Regions from separate parts of the Reinekea sp. genome, predicted to be linked through region 1. Evidence: predicted binding sites of a transcription regulator. Region 1 holds the regulator's gene; each other region holds the start of a gene.
The links. The regulator sigma-54, encoded in region 1, starts transcription at its own class of promoters, with help from an activator protein. The targets are predictions, from matches to a motif close to TGGCACNNNNNTTGCTNT.
Positions count from the first base shown of each region.

Region 2: a site for sigma-54 is predicted at 2,941-2,958, ahead of flgJ (flagellar assembly peptidoglycan hydrolase FlgJ). Genes of this name have one in related genera too.
Region 3: a site for sigma-54 is predicted at 2,526-2,543, ahead of flgB (flagellar basal body rod protein FlgB). Genes of this name have one in related genera too.
Region 4: a site for sigma-54 is predicted at 4,492-4,509, ahead of AC4FIC_RS03385 (flagellar hook-length control protein FliK). Genes of this name have one in related genera too.

Region 1 is NZ_CEYAVF010000022.1:16,882-24,271, reverse strand. It holds gene AC4FIC_RS10025 (ChrR family anti-sigma-E factor) at 1-347, opposite strand, end outside; gene AC4FIC_RS10020 (sigma-70 family RNA polymerase sigma factor) at 344-973, opposite strand; gene yjgA (ribosome biogenesis factor YjgA) at 1,029-1,550, opposite strand; gene mgtE (magnesium transporter) at 1,564-2,922, opposite strand; gene AC4FIC_RS10005 (HPr family phosphocarrier protein) at 2,956-3,225, opposite strand; gene rapZ (RNase adapter RapZ) at 3,222-4,094, opposite strand; gene AC4FIC_RS09995 (PTS sugar transporter subunit IIA) at 4,108-4,572, opposite strand; gene hpf (ribosome hibernation-promoting factor, HPF/YfiA family) at 4,580-4,879, opposite strand; gene AC4FIC_RS09985 (RNA polymerase factor sigma-54) at 5,067-6,563, opposite strand; gene lptB (LPS export ABC transporter ATP-binding protein) at 6,627-7,352, opposite strand; gene lptA (lipopolysaccharide transport periplasmic protein LptA) at 7,352-7,390, opposite strand, start outside.
Region 2 is NZ_CEYAVF010000008.1:30,841-38,230, forward strand. It holds gene flgG (flagellar basal-body rod protein FlgG) at 1-640, shown strand, start outside; gene flgH (flagellar basal body L-ring protein FlgH) at 754-1,443, shown strand; gene AC4FIC_RS05260 (flagellar basal body P-ring protein FlgI) at 1,830-2,915, shown strand; gene flgJ (flagellar assembly peptidoglycan hydrolase FlgJ) at 3,016-4,005, shown strand; gene flgK (flagellar hook-associated protein FlgK) at 4,018-7,074, shown strand; gene flgL (flagellar hook-associated protein FlgL) at 7,113-7,390, shown strand, end outside.
Region 3 is NZ_CEYAVF010000008.1:18,516-25,905, reverse strand. It holds gene AC4FIC_RS05240 (flagellar hook-basal body complex protein) at 1-764, opposite strand, end outside; gene AC4FIC_RS05235 (flagellar hook assembly protein FlgD) at 871-1,617, opposite strand; gene flgC (flagellar basal body rod protein FlgC) at 1,628-2,083, opposite strand; gene flgB (flagellar basal body rod protein FlgB) at 2,086-2,484, opposite strand; gene AC4FIC_RS05220 (CheR family methyltransferase) at 2,668-3,492, opposite strand; gene AC4FIC_RS05215 (chemotaxis protein CheV) at 3,557-4,513, opposite strand; gene flgA (flagellar basal body P-ring formation chaperone FlgA) at 4,582-5,397, shown strand; gene flgM (flagellar biosynthesis anti-sigma factor FlgM) at 5,501-5,809, shown strand; gene flgN (flagellar export chaperone FlgN) at 5,866-6,351, shown strand; gene AC4FIC_RS05195 (response regulator) at 6,645-7,301, shown strand; gene AC4FIC_RS05190 (cation diffusion facilitator family transporter) at 7,381-7,390, shown strand, end outside.
Region 4 is NZ_CEYAVF010000005.1:9,691-17,080, forward strand. It holds gene fliI (flagellar protein export ATPase FliI) at 1-1,283, shown strand, start outside; gene fliJ (flagellar export protein FliJ) at 1,280-1,711, shown strand; gene AC4FIC_RS03370 (STAS domain-containing protein) at 2,031-2,330, shown strand; gene AC4FIC_RS03375 (ATP-binding SpoIIE family protein phosphatase) at 2,343-4,022, shown strand; gene AC4FIC_RS03380 (Hpt domain-containing protein) at 4,031-4,378, shown strand; gene AC4FIC_RS03385 (flagellar hook-length control protein FliK) at 4,546-5,604, shown strand; gene AC4FIC_RS03390 (flagellar basal body-associated FliL family protein) at 5,783-6,307, shown strand; gene fliM (flagellar motor switch protein FliM) at 6,317-7,390, shown strand, end outside.

The DNA.
Region 1 (7,390 bases):
ACGCGTAAATTTTTCATCGGCTTCTTCCAGCACAGCGCGTCAGTGCCGTGGGCCATTAGCTTTTCCACCACCGGGGGAAAGCGAGATGGTACAACGCGCGTGGTGCTAGGCCTCGATACCGGTTGTCTGACAATACGCTCCATCAGGGTCTCAAAACCGTCTTTGGCCATTGTGACTTCTGCCTGCTGCTCGAATAATACCGCAGCGACACTTTCATATTCGACGACCTGTCGCAGGCAATCTTTGCAAAAATGCAGATGGGCCGACACAGCAATGTTCATCGCAGCTGAGCCGACGCCGCTGGAAAACTCGATTAACTTATCGCTACTTGGATGCCATAGAGTCACAGTTCATTTACCCCCATGGTTAGTTTTAATTTTTGCATCGCCAGCCGAACCCGGCTCTTGACGGTACCCAGTGGTAAATTCAATTCGTTTGCCACCTCTTGATGACTCTTATCTTCTAAGAAAACCTTGGCTACAATCTGTTTTTGTTCCGGCGGCAAATGGCGCAACTCACGATTGACGTTTTTTTGAATTCGGGTATCACGAATTTCGCCAAACAAATCAGTATCGCTGGTGAGCTCCCATACATCGTCTGCATTGAGGTCATTTTGATATTTACGAAGTCGGCGCAGGATATCGATACGCTGATTCCGGGCTATAGTAAATATCCAGGTGGAGGGGGCTGCTTTGCGGCGATCAAAGAGGTGGGCTTTGCGCCAAATAGACAACATCACCTCTTGGGCCAGTTCTTCTGGCAAATGGTCGCCCTGATAACTCAAGCCAGATGAAATTCCAAACGACTTTATAAGCGGCGAAAAATGCGTATAGATCGCTTCAAAAGCACGTGTGTCTTGGCTCTGCGCGACCTTTTCCAACTGATTGGCAAAGTGTTCGCGGAGTTCGATCTGTTGTTGCGTCATCACCCGACCTATGTTGTCGCGACCTGTTTTAATAGCTGCGCTCGCCATCGTAAGCCCTTGTCAATAACAGTTGCTTACTTTACGAGTACCTGAATTTACTGGATCATTTTTTAAGCTGTTCTTTTATCCATTTGAGCAGTTTTTTGCTGTTTTTACCGCCGGCAATCGGTGCGGCCGGATCGTCCGGTTGCTCCTTCTTGGCCGCTCGCACTATATTGCGAAAGGTTTGCCGATCTGTATCCGGATAGGTTTCGAACCACTCCGCATCGGCCGCTTCGGTCTTGATCAGCTTTTCGCGCCAATATTCGGCTTGATTCTGGACCCGAAGATAGAGGTCTGAGGATGGGTCGAGACGATCAAGTTCGCGCTGAATGCCCTCGATATCGGAGACACGCATGATTTTGCCGATATATTGCAGGTGACGACGCATCGCCTCATTGCTTTTTATCCGCTTGCTCTCTTCGATGGCAGCGAGCAGTTCATCGTTGAGGGGGAATTTGGCCAACTTGCTTTTTTTAATGCCCAGTAAACGCTCACCCATGGCCTGCAGTCGGTGGCTATCGCGTTTCATTTCAGACTTACTGACCCATTCAATATCGTCGTGGGTATCGTCAAATTCGTTCATGTACTTACATGCCTTATAGTAAAAAAAGTGTTGCTAAGCCTAAAAATGTCAAAAAACCGAAAACATCGGTCAATGTCGTCAAGATCACGCTGCCGGACAAAGCCGGGTCTATGTTGGCGGCCTTAAGAAAAAAAGGCAGCACGGTACCAGAGAGCACAGCAATGCAAATATTGACCAAAATTGCCGCAGCGATGACCAAGGACAATGATACTTGATGATACCAGAAGAAGGTGATGACGCCGATAACAATAGCCCACAGACTGCCATTAATGAGGCCAACGCCCAATTCCCGCAGGACCAGCCAGGTTAAATTGGATTGGCCAATGTGGCCGGTGGCCATGCCTCGGATCATTAGCGTTAGGGTTTGGCTGCCGGCGATACCGCCCATGCTGGCGACAACAGGGCTCAATACTGCCAAGGCCACTATTTGTGCAATTGAGGCTTCAAATTGACTCATTACTAGGGCGGCAATAAAGGCCGTCGCCATATTAATACCCAGCCAGACGGCCCGGTCTTGGCTGCTCTTTACAATGGGGGAATAGGTGTCATTTTCTTCATCGAGGCCGGCCATGCTCATCATATTGTGCGCCGCACTATCGCTAATTACATCGACCACGTCATCGATGGTAATACGACCAATGACGATGCCGTCGTCGTTTATGACCGGGGCTGACACCAAATCTTGACGCTCAAATAGACGTGCGACCTGTTCCTCATCTTCGCCGGCTCGGATGCCCTTGATATCGGTGTTCATGATATCTGAGACCAGGCTAGACGGTTTGGCGGTGAGTAGAACCGTTAGCGCGAGTGAGCCTTGGTAATGGAACTGACGATTGGTCACCCAGAGGCGATCCAAGGCGTCTGGAAGCGATATTTTGCGTAAATAACGCAACACCGCTGCGACCGTTACATCGCCACGAACGGTCACCATATCGGTGGTCATCAAACCGCCGGCGGTGTCCTCTGGGTAGGCCAATAGCCCTTCAACTTGCGAGCGCTCCTCCGGTGCTAAGAGCTGGAGAACTCGACTGGACCGGCCTTCGGGCATTTGTTGCAGCAGATCCGCGAGGTCATCGTTATCGATGTCGTGCGTGGTTTCAACGATTTCCTCGGCTGACATGCGGGCCAGGAATGACTGCTGAATGTCCTCATTCAGGTGTGTTAGCACCTCGCCTTGCAACGCTTCGGCGACAAAATCCCACAGGGTCAGGCGATGTTTATGAGGGGTGGTCTCCAAAAGGTGCGCGATATCACCAACCGCTATATCTGCGTTGATTAAAATCGACACTAGGTCCAGGTCGGCCTTTTCCAGTGCCGCACCCAATTGTTGTTTGTGTGAATTTAATTGTCCGTCGGTTAGGCTGGCAGGCATAAGGTATCTCTGTGATCAGGCGGGGTTCGTGAGTTATTCGCCCTCGTCGAAAAAGTTATTTATCAGGGTCTCGATCGCTGTCCAGGCTAAGACCTCATCGCTGCCATCTATTTCAAAGGTCAGGGCAGTGCCCTTGGATGCCGCGAGCATCATAACGGCCATAATGCTTTTCGCATCGGCTTGTCGTCCGTCCTTATAGACCGACACCATGCTACCAAATTGGGATGCCGCCCCGACCAGTTTGGCGGCCGCGCGCGCATGCAATCCGAGTTTGTTAATGATGACAATCTCTTCTCTAATCACGCTGTATCCTGCCCCATGTCTCGGTGTCTGATTTGTGTGGTCGGGTATTTTTCTTTGAAGGCCGTCGTGAGCTCCTCAGCCAGATATACCGAGCGATGTTGGCCACCGGTGCAACCAATGGCCACGGTTAGGTAACTGCGTTGGTTGCGTTCGTGTTCCGGTAACCAGCGCTCCATAAAGCGCCGGATATCCTCAAACATGTCCGCCACTGCCGGTTCTCGGCGTAAGAACTCTTGAATAGGGCGATCAACACCGGTAAACATGCGCAAGCTCTTATCCCAGTATGGATTAGGCAGGCAGCGCACATCGAACACCATATCCGCATCTCTGGGTAAGCCATGTTTAAAACCAAAGCTCAGAAACTGCAACGCCAAACCGGTTGGTCGGTTGATTAGTCGGTCGCGGATCTGCACGCGCAGTTGCTGTACCGACAGGGTGCTGGTATCCAGCTTGAAGTCTGCCCCATCGGCGATGGGCGCTAAAGACAGCGTTTCTTGGGCAATCGCTTCGGCCAGCGAGTGGGCGTTGTCGGTTAATGGATGCTTACGCCGGGTCGCAGAAAAACGCTGTAACAGGATGGCTTCATCGGCATCGAGGTACAGTAGCTCTGGTTGAATTTTTGCACTGAGACTGCCTAAAATTTCGGGTAGGTCACGCAGACCCTCGGTGGAGACTCGGACGTCAATGCACACTGCTATCTGTTTATGAGGTGCGGACTCAGTCATCCATCTGACCAGTTCAGGCAATAAAGCTGGGGGTAAATTGTCGATGCAGTTAAAGCCGGCATCTTCAAGTGTATTTAAGACAGTCGACTTACCGGAACCGGAACGGCCACTAATCACTATTAGTCGGATTTTTTCAGAAGACATAGCCATTCTCAGTTTATTGCTTATTTGGGGCTCCTACAAATTGCTCATATAGGGCCATCGCGCTAGGACATTGGCGAATCAAAGCTAAAGACTTAGGGTCATTAACCTTTTCAACCACCATCGCCAGCAGCTGTAAATGTTCATCGGTAGCATCAATAGGGACCACCAGGGCAAAAACGAGATCCACTGGCTTGGCATCTATCGCTTGGAAATCAATAGGATTGGTCAATAAAACCAATGCCGCCGTGGGCTTGTCTAAGCCAACAAGGCGGCAATGGGGTATTGCAACGCCTGAACCTATACCGGTACTGCCCAACCGTTCACGAGCGATCAGTTGGTCAAACAACTCAACATCCGATACCCCAGTAAGCGTCTTGGACAGGCGCTCAGCAAGGGTTTGCAGTACCTTTTTTTTGCTCGCACCGAAGTCATCAACAAAGGTGCGTTCGGGGCGCAATACTTGGTCCAGAGGAATCATGCTTTCGTTATGACCCGTGGCTGCGTGAGACAGTTTTTTCTTTGTGCTTGATCAATTGACGGTCCAGTTTGTCATTCATTAGATCAATGGCGGCGTATAAATCGTCATGTTCGGCGTCTGCATGGAGTTGGGCGCCCTTGATGTTCAGCGAGCCTTCTGCTTTTTGTCTCTCCTTTTCGATACTGAGGGTGACCTGCACGTTGCCGATTTGGTCAAAATGTCGTTGGAGCTTTTCAAGCTTAGTTGAAACGTAGCTCTGGAGGGCTTCTGTTACCTCAACGTGATGGCCGCTGATATGAACTTGCATAGGCTGCTCCTCTTGCAGTTTTTACCTTTCCAGCCAGAGTGGGCTGGTACACAGGCGGTGGTCGAAAATGAGGCCACCGTCCACCGACAAACAGATGCCGGTAATCGTGAAACCGTTATGTAACTCATATTCTAACTATTGCGCTTCATTGCCAAAACTGCAAGGGACTTTTTAAAAAATTTAGGCTCTAAATCAAACTCTTACGTTCATTTGACGGTGGAATGTTCAATGACTCTCGGTACTTGGCGATGGTTCGTCGGGCGACCTGTATGCCCTGTTCACCGAGTAAATCGGCAATTTTAGAGTCACTCAGCGGTTTACGAGTATTTTCCGCGAGCACTAACTTTTTGATCAGTGCGCGAATCGCGGTGCTGGAACAGGCGCCACCGGTATCGGTGCTGACATGGCTACTGAAAAAGTACTTTAATTCGTATATACCACGGGGGGTGTGCATGTATTTTTGTGTGGTGACACGCGAAATGGTCGACTCGTGCATACCCACCACCTCTGCGATATCGTGCAGAACCAGCGGTTTCATTGCCTCATCGCCATAGTCCAAGAAGCCACGTTGGTGCTCAACGATGGTGGTGGCGACCTTGAGCAGCGTTTCATTTCGACTCTGCAGGCTCTTAATAAACCACTTAGCCTCTTGCAAGTGGTCCTTTAGGTAGGTGTTATCCGATGAATTGTCGGCCCGCTTGACCATCGAGGCGTAAGAGGAGTTGACCCGCAGTTTCGGCGCTATATCGGGGTTCAGTTCAACAAACCAACGATTGTTTTTGATGTCTTTGGTGACAATAACATCTGGTACTACGTACTCGGATTTGCCCGAGGCAATGCTATTGCCGGGCCGGGGATTGAGTGTTTGTATGAGTAGGAAGACTTCGCGCAGCTCGTTTTCCTTGATCCGCGCCTTGCGCATTATTTGCGCAAAGTCTTTGATGCCCAACAGCTCGATATGATTTTCGACGATGCGTATCGCCAGCGCTAAATAGGGTGTGTCCGTGGCGAGCTGCTTGAGTTGGATCGCTAGGCAGTCAGCTAGGTTGACCGCACAGACTCCCGGTGGGTCAAACTGTTGCAAACGGTGTAATACCGCATGGAATTCGTCTTCATCGAGCGGATCATCATCGGACGAGATGGCCACCATCAGACCTTCAAATATATCGGCTACGGGGCTCGACAAATAGCCTTCATCATCGACACTTTCCAAAATGGTTTCAGCAATGACCCGATCCTTATCGGTCATCGGGGTCAGGTTCAGCTGCCAGTAGAGGTGATCTTGTAGTGAGTCGGTCGTGCCATAGATGTTTTCGAGATTATAATCATCATCGCCGGACGGCAGCCCATGGCTAGTGGGTTGATGGGTGTAGATGTCGTCCCATGAGCTGTCTACTGCCAGCTCATCCGGAATGGTTTCCTGAACGGTCAGTTCTCGAGTGGAGTCATCGGTCTCAGTCTTAGCAACCTGACGGTCGTCATTATTGGGTGGCTCCTGAGTGTTGGCGTGTTCTGGAGCATCGGCATCGTCCTCCTTGACCTCGAGCATGGGGTTGGTGTCCAACGCCTGCTGAATTTCCTGCTGTAAGTCGAGCGTGGACAGTTGCAATAACTTAATCGCCTGCTGCAACTGCGGGGTCATCGTCAGTTGCTGGCTCATTTTAAGTTGTAAGGATGTCTTCATACTTGCTCAATACCCACCAAATGTGCTCCAACGCTAAAAATATCAAGGCCACCGCTTCGAATGTTATAAACGGAACTGATCACCTAAATATACCTCACGGACAGTTTGATTGCTGAGAACTTCTTCAGCGGAACCTTCCGCAATGATGTGACCATTGCCGACAATATAGGCCTTTTCACAAATATCGAGGGTTTCCCGAACATTGTGATCTGTAATTAAAACGGCAATGCCGCGTTTTTGTAGATGATAGATGATCGCCTTGATATCACCGACCGAAATAGGGTCGACACCAGCAAAGGGCTCATCCAGCAAGATCACCTTAGGTTCCATCGCTAAGGCCCGGGCTATTTCCACCCGCCGCCGCTCGCCGCCGGATAGCGCCATGCCCAAACTGGTGCGGATGTGGGTGACATTGAACTCGGCCAATAAGGACTCAAGCCGTTCATTCTGCTGTTGCTTGGAGAGGTCTTTTCGGGTTTGCAGGACGGCGAGGATGTTATCGGCAACCGACAGCTTACGAAAAATAGAGGCCTCTTGGGGCAGATAGCCAATGCCTTGGCGCGCCCGGGCGTGCATCGGCATATGGGTCACCGAAACACCGTTGATCGTCACATCGCCATGATCGGCGGCAATTAGACCGACGATCATATAGAAACAGGTGGTTTTACCGGCCCCGTTCGGACCCAGTAGCCCAACGATCTGGGCCTCTTCGACGGCGATGCTAACATCTCGAACAACTGGACGTTTTTTGTAGCTTTTGGCCAGATGGGTTGCTTCCAGTAAGGCCATTAATTCACGGCCTCAGGCTGAATGAGCAACTCTGCTTG
Region 2 (7,390 bases), on a different contig from region 1:
GCGCCAGCCGGGTGCGCAAAGTTCGCAAAACACCCAGCTACCCTCGGGTTTGCAGCTCGGTACCGGGGTGCGCACCGTGGGTACGCAAAAGGTGTTTATGCAGGGCGACCTCAATACCACCGAACAGCCGCTCGATATGGCCATCAACGGGCGTGGCTTCTTTCAGGTCATGCTGCCCGACGGCAACATTTCCTATACCCGTGACGGCACCTTCCATATTGATGCCGACGGCAATATGGTCACCGCCAACGGTTACCTAGTAGAGCCCAATATCGTTATACCCGATCAGGCCAAGACCATCACGGTCGGCACCGACGGCATCGTCACCGCAGTCTCGGCCGGCGACAACGATCCGGTCGAAATTGGCAACATCGAGGTGGTCGATTTTGTCAACCCGGCCGGCCTCCAAGCCCTGGGCAATAACCTCTTTTTAGCCACCGCCGCCAGTGGCCAGGCCGCCGCGGGCGTGCCGAGCTTGGACGGCTTCGGGGCGATCATTCAGGGTGCTCTGGAAAACTCCAACGTCACCATCGTCGAGGAGATGGTCGATATGATCTCCACGCAGCGCGCCTATGAGATGAACTCCAAGGTGGTCAGCACAGCCGATCAAATGCTTGGCTTTATTACTCAGAATTTGTAAGGTCTGGGCGCTAGCGTCAGGCGATTTTGGCAGCACATGGTGCGCCACCGCAAGGGTCAGCAGGTCGGCCCTAAGATTATTTTTATGACTGATTTTAACAGGTAGGGCAGACCATGAACCGACACATATTTATATCGATGGCTTTGGCCGCCCTGATCTTATCGGGTTGTGGCACCATGCAAATCGCTGCCTTGCCAGAGGCCCCTAAGCCCGGCGACCCAGCCTTTGCGCCGGTGCCCTCGGACTCCCTGATTCCGCCCCCGAACAGCGGCGGTTCGCTGTTTGCTGATAGCTATGGCATGAGCCTGTATGGCGATAAAAAAGCGCGCAACGTGGGCGATATTATCACCGTCACCTTGGACGAGAGTACCCAGGGTAAGAAGTCATCGGCCTCCAAGACCAGCAAAAACTCCAGCGCCAGCCTGGGCGCACCGACCATCGCCGGCATTGGCCCGATCAATCAGCTAAGCGCCTCACTCGAGGGTGACCGATCCTTCTCCGGCAAAGGCGATGCCGACCAGTCGAACTCCTTAACCGGTAATATCACCGTCACCGTGTCCGAGGTTTTGCCGAACGGCATCTTGCGCGTGCGCGGCGAGAAGTGGATTACCCTCAATACCGGCTCGGAATTCATCCGTATTCAAGGCATGCTGCGCCCCGATGACATCAATCTTGACAATACCGTGTCCAGTGAAAAGCTTGCCGATGCCCGGATTGCTTACAGCGGCGCCGGTGCCGTGGCCAGCTCCAGTAAGCAGGGTTGGCTCAGTACCCTATTGAATTCCAGTATTATGCCGTTCTAAGGCCATAGGGCAGGTTCAAAGATAGCGCCAAACGACCCGATAGGACCGTATCGGGTTTTGTAGCATCTGCAGTTTGCCCCAGTTGCCGCAATAGCGGCCAGTGGGTGAGCCCGGCAGGCATGCAAAGCGGCCGAGATCGGCTGGTGCACTCGACTAATGGCCTGCCAATCAGGCGCCAACAAGACTCCGCCGAGCGATTCCGCAGAGGTGTCCGCCCTCTAGTAAGTGCGCTGCAGCCTTATCTGGCGGGGGTTCAGCCCCCCAGCGAGGCGATGCCGATCTCATGCACAGACCTAATTGGGGACTCAATCGAAACTCAGTTCAATTCTAGGCACATTTATTGCTCTTATTATTCCATACTCCGTAATAGTAACGAGATGACCGCCATGAAGCCTTTTTTGACCCTAATGTTCTGCCTGCTCAGCACCCTAGTGTGGGCCGACCGGATCAAGGATCTGTCCTCGGTACAGGGCGTGCGCAGCAATCAGCTAGTCGGCTATGGTTTGGTGGTGGGCTTGGACGGTACCGGCGATAAGTCGCCCTTTACCAACCAGACGTTCCGGAACATGATGGAACAGTTTGGCCTGACCATTCCGGAAGGCGAGGATCCTAAGCTGAAAAACGTCGCCGCGGTTAGCGTCTACGCCACCCTGCCGGCCTTTGCCAAGCCCGGCCAAGAGATCGATATCACCGTCTCCAGTATCGGCAACTCCTCCAGCCTGCGCGGTGGCAGCCTATTGCTAACCCCGTTGCGCGGTGCCGATGGCAAGACTTATGCGGTCGCCCAAGGCAGTCTGGTGGTCAGCGGCTTTGGCGCCGATGGCGAGGACGGGTCGTCGATTCAGGTGAATATTGAGAGCACCGGCCGCATTCCCAGTGGCGCCATCGTCGAGCGTTCGGTACCCAATGCCTTTTCCGACGGCGACCACCTTACCTTTAACCTGCATCGCTCCGATTTCACCACGGCGATGCGCATGGCTGAGGTCATTAATGAGCTACTCGGTCCCGATGCGGCCTACGCGGTCGATTCCACTTCGGTGCGGGTCACGGCCCCGCGCGATGCCAATCAGCGCGTTAGCTACTTGAGCGTGCTGGAAAATCTCGAAGTGAGCCCGGGTGAGGAGTCCGCCAAGGTCATTATCAATAGTCGGACCGGTACCATAGTGGTCGGCCAGCACGTGATGATCGAGCCGGTCGCGATCACCCACGGCAATCTAACGGTCACCATTGCCAACAGTTTGGCGGCGAGCCAGCCCAATGGATTGGCAGAAGGCGAGACCGTGGTCGTGCCAGCGACCGATGTGGCCGTGGATCAGGAGCTAAAGCCGATGTTTTTGTTCGGCCCAACGGTCACCCTGAACGATCTGGTCAATGCGGTGAATGCCGTCGGTGCTGCGCCGGGCGATCTGATGGCTATTCTCGAGGCGCTTAAGTCAGCCGGGGCCCTGAAGGCGGAGCTGATCGTTATTTAAGCTATGCAGGTCAATAAGGCCAACTTGGCACAATCCTTGATATAGATATGATAGCGCCGGTTTTGTTTCGCAAACCGGCAACACCTAGCCGGAGAAGCAGATGACTCAACAACTCGATGCCGCTTTTAACTACAACGATCTCAATGGCTTAAACGCCTTGAAGCAGGGTGCGCGTAAAGACGACCCTGAGGCGTTGAAGGCAGTAGCTCAACAGTTTGAGTCGATGTTCCTTGGCCTAATTATGAAGAGTATGCGCGACGCCACCGATGTCTTGGCATCGGATCTGGAAAACAGTTATCAAACCAAATTTTATCGCGATATGTCCGATCAACAGTTGTCGTTGTCGATGTCGCAGAGCGGGGGCTTCGGTCTGGCCGACGTGCTCTATGAGCAGATCAGCAAGGCACAACACCCGGTGGTCGAGGATATCTACAATGTTGATGTCAAAACTCTCGACCACTCTAATCGACCGATTCTTGAGCGCCTGCCAACCACGGCGCCGCGCGCTGCCCGAAGCGTGGCAAATGAGCCGTCACTCGCCACGATCTCGGTCGTCAGTTCTGTCCTGGCCGCCAATGAGCCGCAAGAACTGGGTGAGCCGCGCTTAAACGGCAAGTCCGCCCTGTTTGACTCGCCCGAGGCCTTTATCGCCAACCTGATGCCGCACGCCGAAAAGGCCGCCCAAAAGATCGGTTTAGACCCGCACATCTTGGTCGCCCAGGCCGCCTTGGAAACCGGTTGGGGCAAACATGTGATTGCCGATGGCGATGGCCAGTCCTCGCACAACCTATTTGGCATCAAGGCCGATCAGCGCTGGCAGGGCGAAACCGCCTCCACCACGACCCATGAATTTATCGACGGTCGGCAGATAACTATCAAAGCGCCTTTTCGCGCTTATCCGTCGATCGAAGACTCGTTCGACGATTATGTTCAGTTTGTCCAAGACTCGCCGCGTTATCAGGCCGCCTTGGCCGCCGATACCGGTGATGACTACCTGCAGGCTCTGCAAGATGCCGGTTACGCCACCGATCCCCAGTACGCCGAGAAAATCAGTCGCATCGCTAACAGCGACTGGTTTGCTAAGGCCTAAGGTAAAACGCTCATGAGTATGTTATCGACAGCTATTTCCGGATTATTGGTGCAACAAGAAGCGCTGAAAACCACCGGTCATAACATCAGCAACGTCAGCACGCCGGGCTATTCGCGTCAGGAAGTGGTGGTGGAAAGTCGTAACCCGCTATTCCGTGGCTTTGGCTATGTCGGCCAGGGCGCCGAGGTGTCTACCGTACGCCGTGTGCACGACCAATTTCTTACCAATCAACTGCGCGCTGACACCAGTAGCTTTCAGGGCTCGCAAGTCTATCGAGATGGGATTGAACAGGTCGATCGGCTGTTGGCGGATAATTCTACCGGGCTGCAACCCCAGATGGATCGCTATTTCGCCGCCCTTCAAGGTGCCGCAGACAACCCAAGCTACATCCCCTCTCGTGATGTAGTGCTGGGTGAGGCCAAGGGTTTGAGTGAACGCTTTGCAACCCTGTCGCACTATCTGAACACGCAGAATGAAAATTTGAATGGCCAATTACAAGTAGCTACCAGTCAAGTCAATACTATCAGCCAAGGTATTGCCGGTCTCAATGAAGAGATTGCCAATACCCGGGGCTCGGCGACGTCTGAGCCGCCCAACGATCTATTCGACAGGCGCGATGAGCTGGTCCGTCAACTATCCGAATTAGTTAATGTCGACGTGCTCGATGTTGACGGTGCCTTTAATATTAGCGTTGGAATGGGCCTGTCCCTGGTGGACGGCACCAGTGCCAACAGGCTCGAAACGGTGCCGGGTGAGAAGGACCCTAAACGCTATAGTATTCGTTTTGAAAGTAAGGTAAGCAGCTTCGATGTCACCGAGAAAATCAGTGGTGGTAAGATCGGTGGTTTAGTGGATTTCCGGGGGGAGGCCTTAGACAAGGCGATCAACTCTCTAGGTATTATCGCCGTGGCATTCGCTCAAGAAACCAATGCACAACAACAGTTGGGTATTGATCTGGACGGCCAGTTGGGCACCAATTTTTTTCAAGACATGAACGATCCTTTGTTGGCTTCAGAGCGGGTTCATGCCCATAGCTCTAACAGCCTACCGAACGATAGGTTGTTCAATGTTTACTTTACCGACTCTGGCGCCCTCACGACCAGCGAATACCAGCTCGCTTTGCCGGGGCCGGGCAGTGCCCGCTTCCAAGTGACACGCCTCGATGACGGTAAGGTGGTCTCGGAGGGGGCTCTGGTCGGGTCGTTCCCGCAGACCCTATCGTTTGACGGTTTAGACGTGGTACTGGAAGGCGGAACCTTTCAGCAGGGCGACGCCTTTACCATTGCGCCGCTGCGCTCTGCCGCACAAAATATGGACATCCTGCTGAAGGAGCCTGGTCAACTAGCTCTAGCCTTCCCCATTAAGGCCGAAACCAGTTTAAGCAATATGGGCAGTGGCTTTATCGACCAGGGAACCATGCTGAGCCGGGAGTCGGCCGCCTTTGCCAGCGACAGCGAATTGAACCCGCCGCTGGTGATCAAGTTCCTCAGCCCAACCCGTTACTCAATTTTTGACAATAGTGATCCTGGCAATCCGGTGTCCTTGAACCCGCCGCAAGAAAATATGGAATTTATTCCCGGCATTGCCAATACCCTCTTTACCAGTGACACCGCTGAAACCGCGCTGAGCAGTTGGCGTGCCCGGCCATCGTCGATTCCGGCCATTGGTATGGATGGGCCGTCTGTTGAACCTATCCCCAATGGCATCAATCCGGAGCGGTTCAGTTTTTATCAAACCGACCCGATCACGGGCAAGGAAACCCAGGTGCCGACCATCTCAACCCTTGCCTCGGCCAGTGCCAATGAAATTGTGACCCAGTTGAATCGGGTTAAGGGTGTCTCTGCGCGAGCCTATACCGAGGTGCAACTGACCAATTTTACCAATTCCGGGACCACATACAGCCCCGACATGCCTTTCGAGGTGTGGGTAGATGGCCATGAGGTTACTCAACTTGTCAGCAGTGCCAACCAAACAACATACCTGGACGGTTTTCCAGAGATCGTACCGGAAGACATGAATGCCAATTTCTTGGCCGACCGCATTAACAATCATGTTGATCTCATAAATCGGGGTGTGTCCGCCAAGAGTGATGGTGTGACCCTGACCATCATGGATGAAAACGGCAACGATATTTTATTGGAAATACGCGGTGACAAGGCACAATCGGTGATTTCCGGCGTACCGAGTTTACCCGGTAGCTTAGCAAACAACGCGGTGATCGATCCAGGCGACAGCATGTTGATTTCCAGCGGTGAGCGCTGGCCGTTTAGCGCGGTCAGTGGCGATACCCTAGGTCTGTTGAACAATGAAACCGGGTATAATTTTGAGCTCAACGGGCCCTATGTCTATCAGATGTATCTGCCTGACGGGCGCACCGGCACGGTTGATCTAACCGACAACTACACCGACTCCGATAGCCTAAAGGCGGATATTGAAACTCAGCTGAATCAGTTACTAAACAGTACTGGCCAGACCAAGGTGTTTATTACCGAAACGGGCACTATTGAATATCAGGTCTATAACTTGATGAACGGTCAGGGTAACCAAAACACTTCGCGTATGAACATCGGCGGCCAGGTGGACGTTGTTATGCAAGGGGGCACCCGCCTGATCACCGACCCCTTGGCAGGCAGTATTTTCAGCGGCCTGCCAGACGCCCAATCGACCTATATGGGTTATCAGTTTGAACTCGGTGGGCGGCCCGTAAGCGGTGATGAATTTATTATCAGATGGAACGACGATGGCGCATCCGATAACCGCAATGCGCTGCAATTGGTTGGTCTGGAAACCAAAGAGACAATGAGTATGAGTGATGGTGGCAACACCTTTACCGAAAGCTATAGCCAAACGGTGGCTAAAATAGCTACCCTAACCAGCCAGGCGCAAATACGTTCGGATACGGATCGGGCCGTATTAGAAGGCTCTCAAGCGGAAATTAGCAATGTGCAGGGGGTCAATCTCGACGAAGAGGCCGCCCGCCTGATCGAGTTTCAAGCCGCTTACAATGCCAATGCCAAGGTTATTTCCATTGCGCAGGAACTGTTCGATTCGCTCTTGGCTGCTGTATAGCATGGCTTGCCGCCTTTTTAAGATTGGGAGAAACTAGCATGGCCGATCGAATTTCAAGTTATTGGGTATTCAACCGCCCGGTAAACGACATGATGCGACTGCAAAGCAGTCTCAATCGTACGCAGGAACAGATAAGTTCCGGCCAGGGCATCTTGTCGCCGTCCGACGACCCAGTTGGTGCGGCCCGAGTCATGCAACTCGACCAGGAAATCGCTTTGGTGAGCCAATATGAGCGCAATATCACTCTGGTCACGGCTCGATTAGAGCAAGAGGAAGGTGTCTTGGCTGGCGTAACGTCCTCAATTCAGCGCATTCG
Region 3 (7,390 bases), on a different contig from region 1:
GCATTGATATTGAGCCCTTGAATGCTGACGTCTAAGCTGTAGGCGGCCTCGACAGCCGTCGGCTGCCAAGGGAATGTCATCCCAGTGCCGGCTGCAACACCTGAAAAGCCAATGGGCCCGCCTAGGATCTGACTGGGGGTGCCCGCAGTGGTCGGAAAACCAATAGCCTCCAGGGTGGTCACTTCATTTACGGCCGACCCAACCTGGGCCACCCCAACGGCGAGACCGTTGGTGCGTGTAGTAAGACCAGACGACTGCAAAACAACAGCACCGGCTGGGACATTAATCTGGGCATCGATGGCGTGGGTGCCACGTGGAGCTTGGTGACCGGCATCAATGCGCAAATCGGTTAAAATACCGCCGACGATGACATTCTTATCGGCACCAAAACCTTGCAGGACTGAGCCCTGATTGTTGACCACATACCCATCCTTGTCGACCCCGAAGATACCCGATCGGGTATACCCGGTGTCGCCATTAGGCGCTTTGGTGACAAAAAAGCCATTGCCATCGATGGCCAAATCGAGCACCGACTTGGTCTGTGTCAGGGTACCCTGATCAAATTTCTGACCCACATTGCTGACGTTCACGCCGGATCCAACCTGGTCCTGACCCATACCAATAAACGAGCTGGTATAGGCATCACCGAACTCAGCGCGACTGCCTTTAAAGCCGGTGGTGCTGGCATTCGCGATGTTGTTGCCGGTAATGGCCAAGTCTTTGTTGGCGGCGGCGACGCCGCTTAATCCTGAGCTGAAACTCATCGTTCGGTACCTCTGTGTATGCTGGCCCCGGTGAACGGGGTGAGGATTCCCCGGTGCAATGGGAATAACCTGCCATGCTGTTGCCGTTGAGCGTTTAGAGCGATGCTCAGTAGACGGCGTTTATTTGTTTAATCTGATCGAGCGATGCGGTGCCGCCGCCAGCCAGATTTAATTGAATATCGTTACTGGCCAGGATGGTCACAGACTCGACCCGGCGCGAAATATTGGTTTCGAAGCTCTGCTGCAGACCGGACAGATCGCCTAAAACTCTGAAGGTATACTCACCCTCGTTGTGCGGAATAATATTGCCGCTTTCATCGACACCGAATTTGCTGTAGTCGATGTCGGCCAACTCGCCATTCACTTCCAGGTTGGCGCCGTCCCACTTAAAGTTCATCGGGCCACTGGGCTGATAGCCCAATTCAACGTCTTCGACGATCTGACCGAATTGATCTTCAATCTGCAGATGCAGGCCTTCGGTGCCGGCTTCAAGCTCGGTAATACCAAAGACCAATTCACCAATGCGCAGGTCACTGCCATCGTTGCCGCTGACCGTGACCGCGCCGCCCACCAATGAACTGGCTTGCAGAGCTTGAGACGATTTATAGGATGCGGCCAGGTCGCCAAAGCCGTCACTCATGCTTTGAATGCCCTCGACCGTGGAAAACTGGGCCAGCTCGGCAATAAAGGCCGCGTCGTCCTGGGGCTCGAGCGGATTTTGATTGTTCAACTGGGCAATCATCAATTCTAAGAATTCGGTTTTACCCAATTCATTCGTTTTGGCGCTCGTTGGGTTTTTGGCAGTGATGTCATATTGACTCAGAGCATTATTTACGCCGGTTATATCAGCCATATCTCTGCCTCTACTTACCCATGGTTAAGGTTTTTTGCATCATCGTCTTGGCCGTATTAAAGACCTCGACGTTCACGGTAAAGCTACGCGATGCGCTCATCATATCGGCCATCTCTTCGACCACACTGACATTCGGATAATAGACGTAGCCATCTGCGTCGGCGAACGGATGAGTGGGTTCGTAACGCACTTCTAAGGGCCCGTCTTTTTCGACGATACCCGCCACCTTTACACCATTACCGAGCGTGTTGTTATGACTGCCCTGCATCAGGCTTCCGGGCATCCGACTGCGATCCATCAGTTGCGCCTGGACACTCTGAAACACCGGCTTACGCGCGCGATAGGTTTCTTCTAGACTGGAACTAACGCTCTGGGCGTTAGCCAGGTTACTCGCCGTGGTATTCAGGCGAATGGACTGGGCATTCATGCCCGAGCCGGATATATCGAATATATTACCTAGACTCATTATTAATCTCCTCGCAGTGCGCCGGTTAAGCCTTTGAACTTACCGTTCAAGAACTCAAAGCTGGCGTTATAGGCCATGGCATTGGTGGTGAATTCGGTGTTTTCGATGTTTTCATCGACCGTGTTGCCGTCTATGGAGGGCTGCAGCGGGCTGCGATAGAGGCTCTCCCAGCTATCAGCATGCCGGCCTGCCATATGATGGTTACTGGTCCGAGTAATTGCCATACTGCTCTGGCGCTGAGCTTCACCGCCCAGTATCGCCTTAAAGTCTATGTCCCGCGCCTTGAAGCCCGGGGTATCGGCATTGGCCAAGTTATTGGCCAAAATAGAGGACCGTTCCGAACGCACTAGCAAGGCGTTATCGTGAATACCCAATGAATTTGCAAAGCCTAGTGCTGACATCTGTTTTCCCCTATTGCCGCTTTCTGATTCTTAATAGAGATATAGCAATAGCAGTGCCAACTTAATATTCTGTTTATTATCAATGACTTAGGTCGAAATTCTGGTTTTGCCTGGCAAGGCGCCGAGCAAAGCGGCAAGGAGGTGCCGGCTTGGCGCTAAACGACCCAGAATTGATCCCGGAGGCTAAATTTTCTTGTACAGGATGCCGGGCCGGCAATGCACCATTTCGTATAGGTCGGACAGGCCATGGACCGACTCAGAGGCCCCCACCAGAAGGTATCCACCGGGGTTAAGGGTGGCGTGGATTCGAGTGAGAATGTCGCGCTTAAAATCGGCGCTGAAATAGATCAGCACGTTGCGGCAAAACACCAGATCGAAACGGCCTAGGAGTGCGTAGCTGTCTTGCAAATTTAAGGCACGAAAATTTATATCGGCGGCAATGATCGGGTCTATCTTAAAGCGCCCACTGCCGAGCTCGGTGAAGTGCTTCTTTAGCTTGACCGGATCCAGACCGCGACCGATGGCCAGCGTGCTGTACTCGCCTGATCGGGCTTGCGCCAGGGCGGTTGGCGAAATATCGGTCGCAAGGATGTCCGCTCCGGCGCTGAAAAATCGATTCTGTTGCCGGTATTCGCTCAGGATCATCGCGATTGAATACGGCTCTTGGCCGGTCGAGCAGGCCGCAGACCAGACCCGCAAACGCCTTGACGCCAGTCGGTCGGTGAACTCCGGGAGCAACTTTTGCTCGAGCACCTGAAACGGATGATCGTCCCGAAACCAGAGGGTCTCGTTGGTGGTCATGGCATCGATGACCTGGGCTTTTAACCTGACCTGGGTGATCAGCTGCAGCCTGTTGGTCAGCTCATTCAGGCTCGTCAATCCTTGCTCGGCCATCAAGCGCCGCAGCCGACTGGCTACCAGATATTGCTTACTGGCACCCAAGAAAATACCGCTGTGCTGTTCTAAAAACCTACAGAATTCATCATAACCTGAGGTCATGTCTGTCATGCAAAACCAACCCTTTAGTGTGTAACCGCTCAATCCAAGAGCGAATCTGGTGCCCGCATATGGATCAGACGTCGCCCTCCGTGGGCGGCAATTTCAGCCCCAACCCGGTTATCCGCTCGAGCACCAACTGACCGAGCATATCGGGCTGAAATTTCGCTAAGAAGTCGTTGGCGCCGACCTTACTGACCATGGCCTTGTTAAACACACCGCTCAATGAGGTGTGCAAGACCACAAACAGATCTTTAAGATGCGGATTGGCGCGAATCTCGGCGGTCAGGGTATAGCCATCCATCTCGGGCATTTCGATATCGGAGACCAGTATCGGGTATTGATCGGCGGGATGAATACCGTCGGCAACCAACGCCACCAAATGCTCATAGGCTTGCCTGCCATCATTAAATTGCACGACCTTAAAGCCGATGCGCTGCAGCGTTTTGACGATTTGATTGCGGGCGATTTTCGAATCATCGACGATCATAATTTCCAGTTCCGGCGCACGCAGTGCCATACCCTGACTAATTAACTCTTGAGAAACATCCTCCGGTACCGGTGACACCTCGGCCAATATCTTTTCAACATCGATAATTTCAACTAATTGCCCTTGATACTGCGTCACCGCCGTCAAAAAATGATCATGGCCGGTGCCCTTAGGCGGCGGCTGTATATCTTCCCAATTCATATTTACGATGCGCTCGACACCGTGAACCAAGAAGCCTTGCACGCGAATATTATATTCGGTGATGATCACAAAACGATTTTGGCGATTTTTGATCGCCGCATTACCCGTCGCCAGACTCAAGTCTAAAATAGGAATGGTGCCGCCCCGAATATGCGCTACCCCACAGACCACCGGGCTGCTGCCAGGGATGCTGGTTAAGACAGGGCACTGCAGCACCTCCTTGACCTTGAAAACATTAATGCCGTAGGTCTGCTCACCGTCGAGGCGAAACAGCAGCAACTCTAACCGATTCTGGCCCACCAGCTGGGTACGCTGATTGACGCTTTCCATGACGCCTGCCATAGAGAACTCCCTGCCGCTAGGCATGACAATTGCATTGACCTGGTCATACGCCAGCAAACTGACTCTTAATGAAAAATAAGCATAGACGGCTATTGGGGCGCAACAACCCCCTGGCACGGCGATTTTATCGACTCGCGACAAATTGGACCCAGCGCGCCCGAGCTGGCCTGCTCTGTTGGTCCTCTGGACTGGCGGTCGCGCTGGCGCTAAGCATGCCGGTTCAGGCTAGTAACATCGAGACGATCCAGGCCTATGTTGATACCACCGTACACAGCAGTTTGAGTAATTTTGCGCGCGACGATATTAATATCGACGTGCAATTCCCCGCCAATAGCCTGCTGACATCAGCCTGTGTCGGCGCATTGGAGTTTGAATGGCGTGGCTATCCGAAGGCGGGTCAGAACACGGTTAAAACGGCCTGTGCGGACCCGCGCTGGCAGCTCTATCTGTCTGTCGGCATTCAGGTGTTTAAAGAGGTGGTCATCAGCGCCGCACCGCTGTCGCGCAACAAACCATTGGACCGCAGTCAATTGACCCTGCGCCGGATGGACATTGGGCCCCTGCGACTGGGCTATTTCGATAACGTAGAGGGCTTGCAGGGCTATCTGCTGCAGCGCACTCTTCAAGCCGGCCAAGTCATTACACCTTACATCGTCAAGGCGCCAGCCTTGGTCGCCCGAGGCGATTGGGTCACAATTCGCTCAGGCAGCGGCGGCCTGGTGGTCACGACAACCGGCAAGGCGCTTAAAGACGGTGCCTTGGGGGATCAAATTCCGCTGAAGAACCTAAATTCCCAGACCACGGTCCGGGCCTGGGTGATTGCCAAGGGCGTGGTCTCGACGCGGAAAGCCGATATTCAGCTACAGACTGGCCAAGGCCAATAGGGTCATTAGCCCAATAACTAAAAAGAATTCAAAATAAGGCTAAAGTTTTTAATACTGCCGCCGTTAACTAGTTCATACGAGTATAAGTCCAGAGGACAATGCAATGCCTATCAATGTTAACGGACCTTCAACGAATGCGTTGGGGACCAACAAGCCACAGAAGAATGATGCTGCAGAGCAAGCCACAGTCGCAAAAAGCGGCAATGGCACGAATCATGCTTCAAGAGAAGACGTGGTTGAACTCTCCGATCGTGGTCGTGTGCTCGAGGCTGTCGTCAGCAAGGTCCATCAGATGCCTGATACCGATCAGGCAAAGATTGATCGCATTCGCAGCGCGATTACCAATGGTGAGTACAAGATCGATTATGACAAGCTCGCGGCCGCATTCAGTCGCTTTGAGGCAGGACTCTAGCAACCTGCCCATTGCCGACGGATTGCCCCGAGCAGTCCGGACAGAAGGCAATGATTATGGCAGCTCGACAACTCATTCAGTTTCAAGAAACGCTTAGCGCAACCAATGCCACCGCTCAAGAGTTCGGGGTGTTGCTTATGGATGAACGCAAACACCTCACCTCGACCCTGCGCGAGGACGTAAATCTACTGTTGCCGCAAAAAGAACTGCTCATTAAGCAGTTGGCTGGCCTGCAGAGTTCAATTCTTCAATTTTGCACGGCATCGGAAATAGAACCCACCTATGGAGCGTTGCGCGCCTACCTGTATCGGCTTGGCATCGCTGAGGCTGAGACTGTTCTCGATCATTGGACCGCACTCAAGAACACGCTGATTAAAAATCAAGCGTTGAATAAAACCAATGAGGCCATCCTCAAAGAGTTGCTGCGCCGCAATCAAATCAAACAGGCCATGGTCAGCAGTTTAGGACGCCAGTCCGATACCTACGCTGCGCCCGGCAAACAAACCAGCCGCACGATGGAAGGTTGGGTGGCGCAGGTTTAGGGATGCGGCAATGAGCAGGTCACCGGCGGCAACTTTTAGCCACTGCGACGCGGCTGCTTACCAGCACGGTCGTTTGAGATCAGACTCGGCCACGCCCTGACAACCCAGGCCAACATCCTGCTAAAGGATGATGGCCCAAGCACGCCGTCCGCCGCTCACTTGGCTACAACAGCCTTCCTTTCGTCCGGTATTTTTGTTAAAACATTAACACTCGTTTAGCAGCCTGACGCCACTCTAGCCCTTCTAGAACCCGCGTCGGCCTTCATTGTTGCACCCTTGCACCGGACCTACAGATGACCCCATATCCTTTTGCCGATCAAATCAATATTCTGGTGGCCGATGACCATCCGCTGTTCCGTCAGGCCTTGTCCGAAGCCCTGTCCCAAACCGATCATAAGATCCAGATACAACAGGTGCAATCCTTGGCCGACACCCTGATCGCGGCGGAAGCGGGTGATACCGATCTGATCTTACTCGATTTAAAGATGCCCGACTGCGTTGGTCTAATGGGGTTGATCGAATTACGCGCCCGGCATCCGGAGATCGCTATTGCCGTGGTGACCGCTAATGAGTCCAGCCAAACCATGCGTAAGGTGAAGTCGGCCGGGGCGGTTGGGTATCTGATTAAATCGATGGAGCTGGACTCGCTGGTTGCGGCCCTGAACAGCCTACTGAAGGGCGAACGGTATTTCTCTCTAGAAGGTGTTGAAGACCCACAGGATATAGATGACGATATCGATGCTATGAAGAAGCTGGCTTCGCTGACCCCCAAGCAGCAACATGTGCTCAGTCTGATCAGTCGCGGCCTGCTCAACAAACAGATCGCGTATGAACTCGATATTAAAGAGACCACCGTCAAGACCCATGTCTCGGAGATATTTCGCAAACTAAATATTTTTAACCGCACGCAGGCGGCCATTTACAACCAGTACCTCAACGTTCCGGAATAGGCGCGCGGGTTTGGCACCATCGCGCGCTTTGAGATGTTAGAATAGCCCGCTAACCACCGCTATGAGATCCGACAACACCATGACTGAGC
Region 4 (7,390 bases), on a different contig from region 1:
GCGTCGGGCAGCGCTGTCAGGTCATCGATCAACAGCAAGTCATCGAGGCCGAAGTGGTCGGTTTCCACGATGAGAAAACCTTCTTAATGCCGATCCAAGCGGTGCATTCATTGCGCCCCGGCGCGCGTGTGGTGCCATTGGAAACTGGGAATGATCTGGTATTGGGCGATGAATTGCTCGGACGAGTAGTGAACGGCTTTGGCGAGGCCATCGATGGGAAGGGTGAGTTGCGCTGCCGCGTGCAACAAAGTTTGAATGGTTCAATTATAAATCCACTTCATCGGGCCCCCATACGTCAGCCATTGGATGTCGGCATCCGCGCTATTAACTCGCTCTTGACGGTGGGTCGCGGGCAGCGTTTGGGACTGTTTGCCGGGTCGGGTGTGGGTAAGTCGGTCTTGCTTGGCATGATGACCAAATTCACCGATGCCGACATCACCATCGTCGGGCTGATCGGGGAGCGGGGCCGTGAGGTTAAGGAGTTTATTGAAGATATTCTAGGCGAGGATGGCTTGGCGCGCAGCGTCGTTGTCGCCTCGCCGGCCGATGATGCGCCATTGCTGCGCTTGCGTGCAGCCCAATACACCACGGCGATTGCCGAATATTTTCGTTCGCAAGGCAAGTCTGTGCTACTGCTGATGGACTCCCTTACCCGTTACGCTCAGGCCCAGCGCGAGATTGCCTTGGCCATCGGCGAACCGCCGGTGACCAAGGGCTATCCGCCGTCAGTCTTTGCACGCATTCCACAACTGGTTGAGCGGGCCGGCAACGCCGAAGTGGGCGGCGGCTCCATTACCGCCTTTTATACTGTGCTCACGGAAGGCGATGACCAGCAAGATCCGGTCGCCGACGCGTCACGCGCCATCTTGGACGGGCACTTTGTGCTCAATCGGAAGCTGGCCGAAGAGGGCCACTATCCGGCGATCGATATTGAACAGAGCATCAGTCGTGCGATGCCTCAGGTGGTGTCGGATGAACACCTGAAAACGGCCCAGTCGGCCAAGCAGCTCTGGTCGACCTATGCCCAGAACAAGGATCTTATCGCCATTGGTGCCTACACCAAGGGTACCAATCCAGAAATCGATAAGGCCATCAGCCTGTATCCGACCTTGCGCGATTTTTTGCGCCAGGGTTTGCGTGAACAGGTGCCTTTCAAACAGTCCGTTCAGCTATTGACGGGTGTTGTCAACTCAGCCCCGGCCGCAGCCGCTGCCGGAGCGGGTATGGCCGGTGGTCGACCCTTGCGTCAGAATCGACCGGCGGCCCCGGCTAAGCCACAGTGAAGCGCTCGGTCCGGCTGGGGATTGTCGAAAAATTGGCCAAGCAGCGTGAAGACCAGGCTGCGCAGGCTTTGGCCCAGGTGCGCGCGCAACTGGACGTTGAGAACAACCGGTTGTTGGAGTTGGGTCAATATCGCGAAGAGTACCTCGGCTATCTCGATCAGCAGGGGGCATTGGGCATCAGTATGCAGCAGTGGCGCCGAACGCAGGGCTTTATTGATCAGCTGGCGGATTTGGCGCAACGCCAACAGATTACTATTGACGGCTGGCACGCACGTGAACAGCAAGTCTTGGACAAGTGGCAGCTGCTCTATCAGAGACGCAAGAATATTGGCCAATATATCGACAAGTTGTCTATCGAAGAAGTCTTGGTCGAGGACAAAAAAGAACAAAAGGTGATCGATGAATTGATCAGTCAGCGTTTTCGTTGAGTTTTCTGGTGCGCAGGCGCACAATCTAAAATTTTTCCTAGGTTACGTATAAGTATCGCTAACGCTCTTTAGGCGGTGGAGTATTGCTGAGTTAGGCAATTGCAGCAAATTAGTCCTTAAGCGATAAGGGCCTAGATCCGGCAGTTCTGCCTAAAATGCCGTTAAAAGCGTTTTACTGGGTGTGGGCAACTGTTTTAAATGTCGTTAAAATAATCACAGCATGAAATGGACGTTCTGAGCTTAGTTCCTTGCCCTGATGGAGAATAATGGAGAAGGAACTACAGTTATAGGAAATGTGGCACATAAACGAGGATTGAACATGGCAGTCACTGCATCAACGAACGGTAACACGATCAAATTGAAGGTTTCAGGTCGATTTGATTTCAGTTCCCATCAAGAATTCCGGCAAATTTACGAATCGGTCTCGGTCGAGGTCACCAACTATATAGTCGATATGGCCGAAGCGACCTACTTGGACAGCTCAGCCCTGGGCATGCTGTTGCTAATGCGCGACCACGCCGGTGGCGATAACGCCAATATTGATATAGTCAACTGTAATGAAGATGTTAAAAAAATCTTAACCATCTCAAACTTTGGGCAATTGTTTAAAATTAGTTAAGACGAGATACGGATGAACTCTTCACTGCGCATTTTGATCGCTGATGACAACGAATCCGATCGGATGATATTGCGCAGTATTGTCAGCAAGGAGGGCCACGAGGTCATACTGGCGGCCAATGGTGAAGAGGCCATTCGTCTGTTTTGGGAGCACCGACCCGATCTCATCCTACTCGATGTTATTATGCCTATCATGGACGGTCTATCCGTCGCCAAAGAGCTGCGCAGCCGGCTCGCAGAAGACTATGTTCCCATTGTATTTTTGACCTCTCTGCAAGACCCGGAGTCACTGGCTAAATGCCTAGACTCTGGCGGAGACGACTTCCTCTCCAAACCCTATAATAGGGTGATTTTAAAAGCCAAGATCAAGGCCTTTGGCCGTATGCGTCTTATGCACGAGAAACTGCAGGCGCACAATCGTCAGATGTTGATCGAACAACAGGTGGCGAAAACCATTTTCGATAATGTGGCCCATTCCGGTTGTCTTGATCTGGCCAATATCTCCCACAGCCTGTCGCCCTTATCGGTCTTTAACGGCGATACGGTATTGGCCGAGCGCAAACCAGACGGTGGTCTGCACCTGTTTTTGGGTGATTTTACCGGTCACGGTCTGCCTGCGGCCATTGGTGCGATGCCGCTGGCGGAGATTTTCTATGGTATGACCGCCAAGGGTTTTGCCATGGAAGAGGTGTTGCGGGAAATAAACAGTAAGTTACGCGGGATCTTACCGGTCGGTGTATTTTGCTGTGGGTGCTTTGTCGAACTCAATTTTTACGAAAAGCATGCCAAGATATGGTTGGGTGGTTTGCCCGATATAGTGTGTTTCCGCGCTGAAAGCCAAACAATCGAAACCTTTAGAGCCAGCAATTTGCCCTTGGGTGTGCTCGACGCGCATCAATTTCAGCCTGAATTTATCAATTTAACCATGGCCGATAATGATGAACTTTTTATCTGGTCCGATGGCATTATTGAAGCGCGCAATGAGGCCGGGGAGTTCTTTGGCGAAGACCGTCTGCAGGCGATATTTAAACAGTCTGCCGTCGACACCCTGTTCAGCTCGATCCTGACGGCGGTCGAGCGGTTTGTTGGTGAAACGGGCGCAGATGACGATCTGACGCTGCTCAGCGTTAAGATGGTCGATATGGATGTACTTGGCCTGCCTGATCTGGAAAATAAACGGGGCTCGCTGGTGGGGCCCCAGGATTGGGAACTGTCCTATACCTTGGGGCCTTTAACACTGCGCGGCTTCAATCCCCTGCCCATGGTGTTAAATATCATAACCGAAGTCGAGGGCTTGCGCGGTTTGAGTGGTCAACTCTACACCCTGTTGGCCGAACTCTATTCTAATGCTCTTGAACACGGTGTCTTATCACTGTCCTCTGCGCTTAAATCATCGACAGATGGCTTCAGCGCCTATTATGCCGAACGCGAGCGACGCTTGTCGGTACTCACCGAAGGCAAAATCATCATTAGCGTCAGCCATTATCCTGAAGCGACCGGCGGTGTGCTTGAAGTGACTATTAGCGATAGCGGGCAGGGCTTTGATCACCAGCTGTTTTTAGCCCGCGACGTTTCCGACGACGGTTGCAGTGGTCGTGGCTTGCGTTTGATCGATGGCATCTGTGAAGATTTTTATTACAACCCAACGGGCAACGCAGTCACCGCGTTACTGCGTTGGCCTTCGAGCCGGTAGGCCGCACCATGTCGAGCGCGCGCGTGGATAGGCAAGTCTTAACAGAATTACAGAGTCTATTGGAAGACGACTTTTCAGACCTGATCGCGATCTTTATTCGGGATGCCCAGCACCGACTCGAGCAGTTGAGGGCGGCCATCACAGCACAGGACCTTAGCACTGCGCGGATGTCGGCGCACAGTTTAAAGGGATCGAGCGGCAATATGGGCTGCGTCGAATTTAACCAACTCAGTGATCAGATGGAAGACTACGCCAAAGCCGGTCAGCTGGAGCGCTGCGAGGCCCTTATGCCGGTCTTGGTGCAGGAGGCTGAATGGGTTTTTGGCGAGTTGAATGGCCTGCTGATAAACCCATGAACAGGCCCCTGTTAGCCACCATCGATCCCTGTTGCATGCTAATGGGATCTATATATTCCCCGTATTATTGATCTCCCCACCGTAGTTTGCGCGCATTTTAAAATTCTTAAACATGGCCCCAGGATTGCATTAACTAATGAAACCGCTCAACTTAGGTCTTAGTGATTATGCTGTCTTATCTGATGCAGGCCATCGAAGTAAAGAACCAAAACACCCCGGCTACAGCGCGAAACGTCGCCGCCAAACGCTTAGAAGATCACGAGCGGGCTGATGAGCGGCGTTTCGATCAGTTGCTCAGCAAGACCGAATCGGTGGCTCGGGTTGCCGATCGGCAGACAAAATTGGCCGCTGACGATGCACAGCTGCGGGAGGATAGCGGTGAGGATTTGCCGCAATCTGACTTGTCCGATCCGGTAGAAGAGATGGACAGTGAAGGATTCTTGAACTATCTGATGGCAAATGCTGGTCTGCTGGCGCCTTCCAGTTCAGAAGCCGCGCGCGCCGGACCACCATCACCATCGCTAACGCCATCGTCTTCGCCGTCTGCAGAAACCACGGATGTGCAGGCAGGTTCGACAGAAGGCGATGATGCCAACCTACTGGGCGCCGATACTAAACCCAATACGCCGGCGGTGACGGTCGCCAACGCGCAACGGGTCAACACCATGGCGCTGAGCGCCGCAACCGACAGCCCAGCGGCGCCGGTATTAAGGCCTTTATCAGGCCTCGGCTCGATCAATGAGCCGTCGGCTCGACCCGCGTTGGCCGCCACTCCTAATCCTCTGGCCGCCAAAACAGATGAACTCCTCAATCGTCCCATGAAGCTCGATTATGCCGGCAGTGAACTGTTTGACAAGATTCAAATGATGACCCGAGGCGGCTTGCAACAGGCGGTGATCCGTCTCGATCCGCCAGAGCTGGGTGCTTTAGAAGTGCGCATACTGGTGCAGCAGGATCAAACTCAGGTCCAAATAGTGTCCAGTTCAAGTGTGGTACGCGACCTGTTGGAGCAACAGTCTACTCGACTGCGAGAATCCTTGGCGGAACAAGGTATGGCGCTGGCTAATTTGGATGTACAGGACTCATCTAGCCAGGGGCAGGGGGGCGCGACGCGCGACGGTGGCTCTGGTGTCAATAATGCTCCGGCCGAGCCTGGTTTCGATGGCGTGAGCGAACCGGCCGCCGAGGTTATCCAGAACCTCAGCCTGGTCGATCAATACGTTTAAGGGTGGCAGCATTTTGACGGTTTCAAAAACCCCCAATCTGAATCAGATAACGCACAATGAATTTGTCCCTTGGCAGGTAATAGACATGACGGGCTTCGACGAAACTTTGATATACTCCGGGCCACCTTATGGCACACTGCTTGCTGTTTTTTAAATAACCGAATGTTAGGACCGAATTATGGCCGATGAAGATATCCCAGTCCCTGAGGGCGAGGCGAAGGGCGGAGGCAAACTCAAGCTGATATTGATGATCGTATTCGGTGTTTTGCTTATTGCCATCCTGTCTGTTGGGGGTACCTGGTTCCTGTTGAAGGACAAGATGTCTGCCGCCGAGCCCTTGGCAACGGCAGCAAATGGCATGGCCATTCCGGCGCAGATGCCGATCGCAGCTTTATATCATGCGATGCAGCCTGCCTTTGTGATCAATTATACCCAAAACGGCAAAATGCGGTTTTTACAGGTAGAGTTGTCCGTATTAACCCGAGATCCGGCCGTTATTGCGTTGCTCGCGCTGCACAATCCATTGATCCGGAATAACTTATTGGATGTATTCAGTCGCCAAGATGTCGCGCAAGTAGGCAGTGCTGCGGGCAAACAAAAATTGGCCGATGAATTAACCGCCTCCGTTCAAGATATTATGAAGGCCGAAATGGACGATCCTGGTATTGAGTCCGTTTTATATCGCAGTTTTATTTTGCAATAGGGTGAAGTAGTGCAAGATTTACTTTCGCAAGACGAAATTGACGCCTTATTACATGGCATCGATGATGGCGCTCTAGATGACGACTATGGCGCCGAAGATGACGCTGAAGCAGAGCAAGAGCAAGAGCGAGCAAAAGAAAAAGAAGTAAAGGCGACCAGCTCCTACGATTTGACCAGTCAGGATCGAATCGTGCGCGGCCGAATGCCGACGCTGGAAATGATTAACGAGCGGTTTGCTCGCTACACGCGTGTGAGTATGTTCAATCTATTGCGGCGCAGCTGCAATGTGGCCGCCGGTGGGGTGCAGATCCTCAAATTTGGCGAATACCTGCACACTCTGTACGTTCCGACTAGCCTGAATTTAGTCAAGATACGGCCATTGCGCGGCACGGCGTTGTTTATCCTCGACGCCGGCCTGGTGTTTAAGTTGGTTGATAACTTCTTCGGCGGAGACGGGCGGCACGCAAAAATTGAAGGTCGGGAATTCACCCCTACCGAAGTCCGCATCGTGCAGAAGGTCTTAGATCAGGTCTTCGAAGACATGAAGGAAGCCTGGAGCGCGGTGCTGGACATCGATTTTGAATATATAGCGATGGAGATCAATCCCTCCATGGCTAATATCGTCTCACCCAGTGAGGTCGTGGTGGTCAGTACTTTTCATGTCGAGCTGGACGGTGGTGGTGGCGACATACACATGACCATGCCCTATTCGATGATTGAACCGGTGCGCGAAGTACTGGATGCCGGCGTTCAATCGGATATTGACGAGATCGACGAGCGCTGGGTTGAGTCCCTGCGACACGATATGCTCGATGCTAAAATAGAAATTAACGCTACGGTAGCCAAGCGCGAGATCAAATTGAAAGAGTTGGTAGGCCTCCAGGCCGGTGACATTATCCCGATCGATTTGCCACCCTTTATTACCATGACGGCCAATTCGATTCCCCTATTCGATACCACGTTGGGCCAGTCCGGTGACAATCTCGCGCTGCGGATTGAAGCCATCTGTAAACCGGTCACAGTCGATCTAGGGGGCATGAAAAGCAAGCTGAAGTCCATGCGTACCAAAAAGAAACCTGAAAAG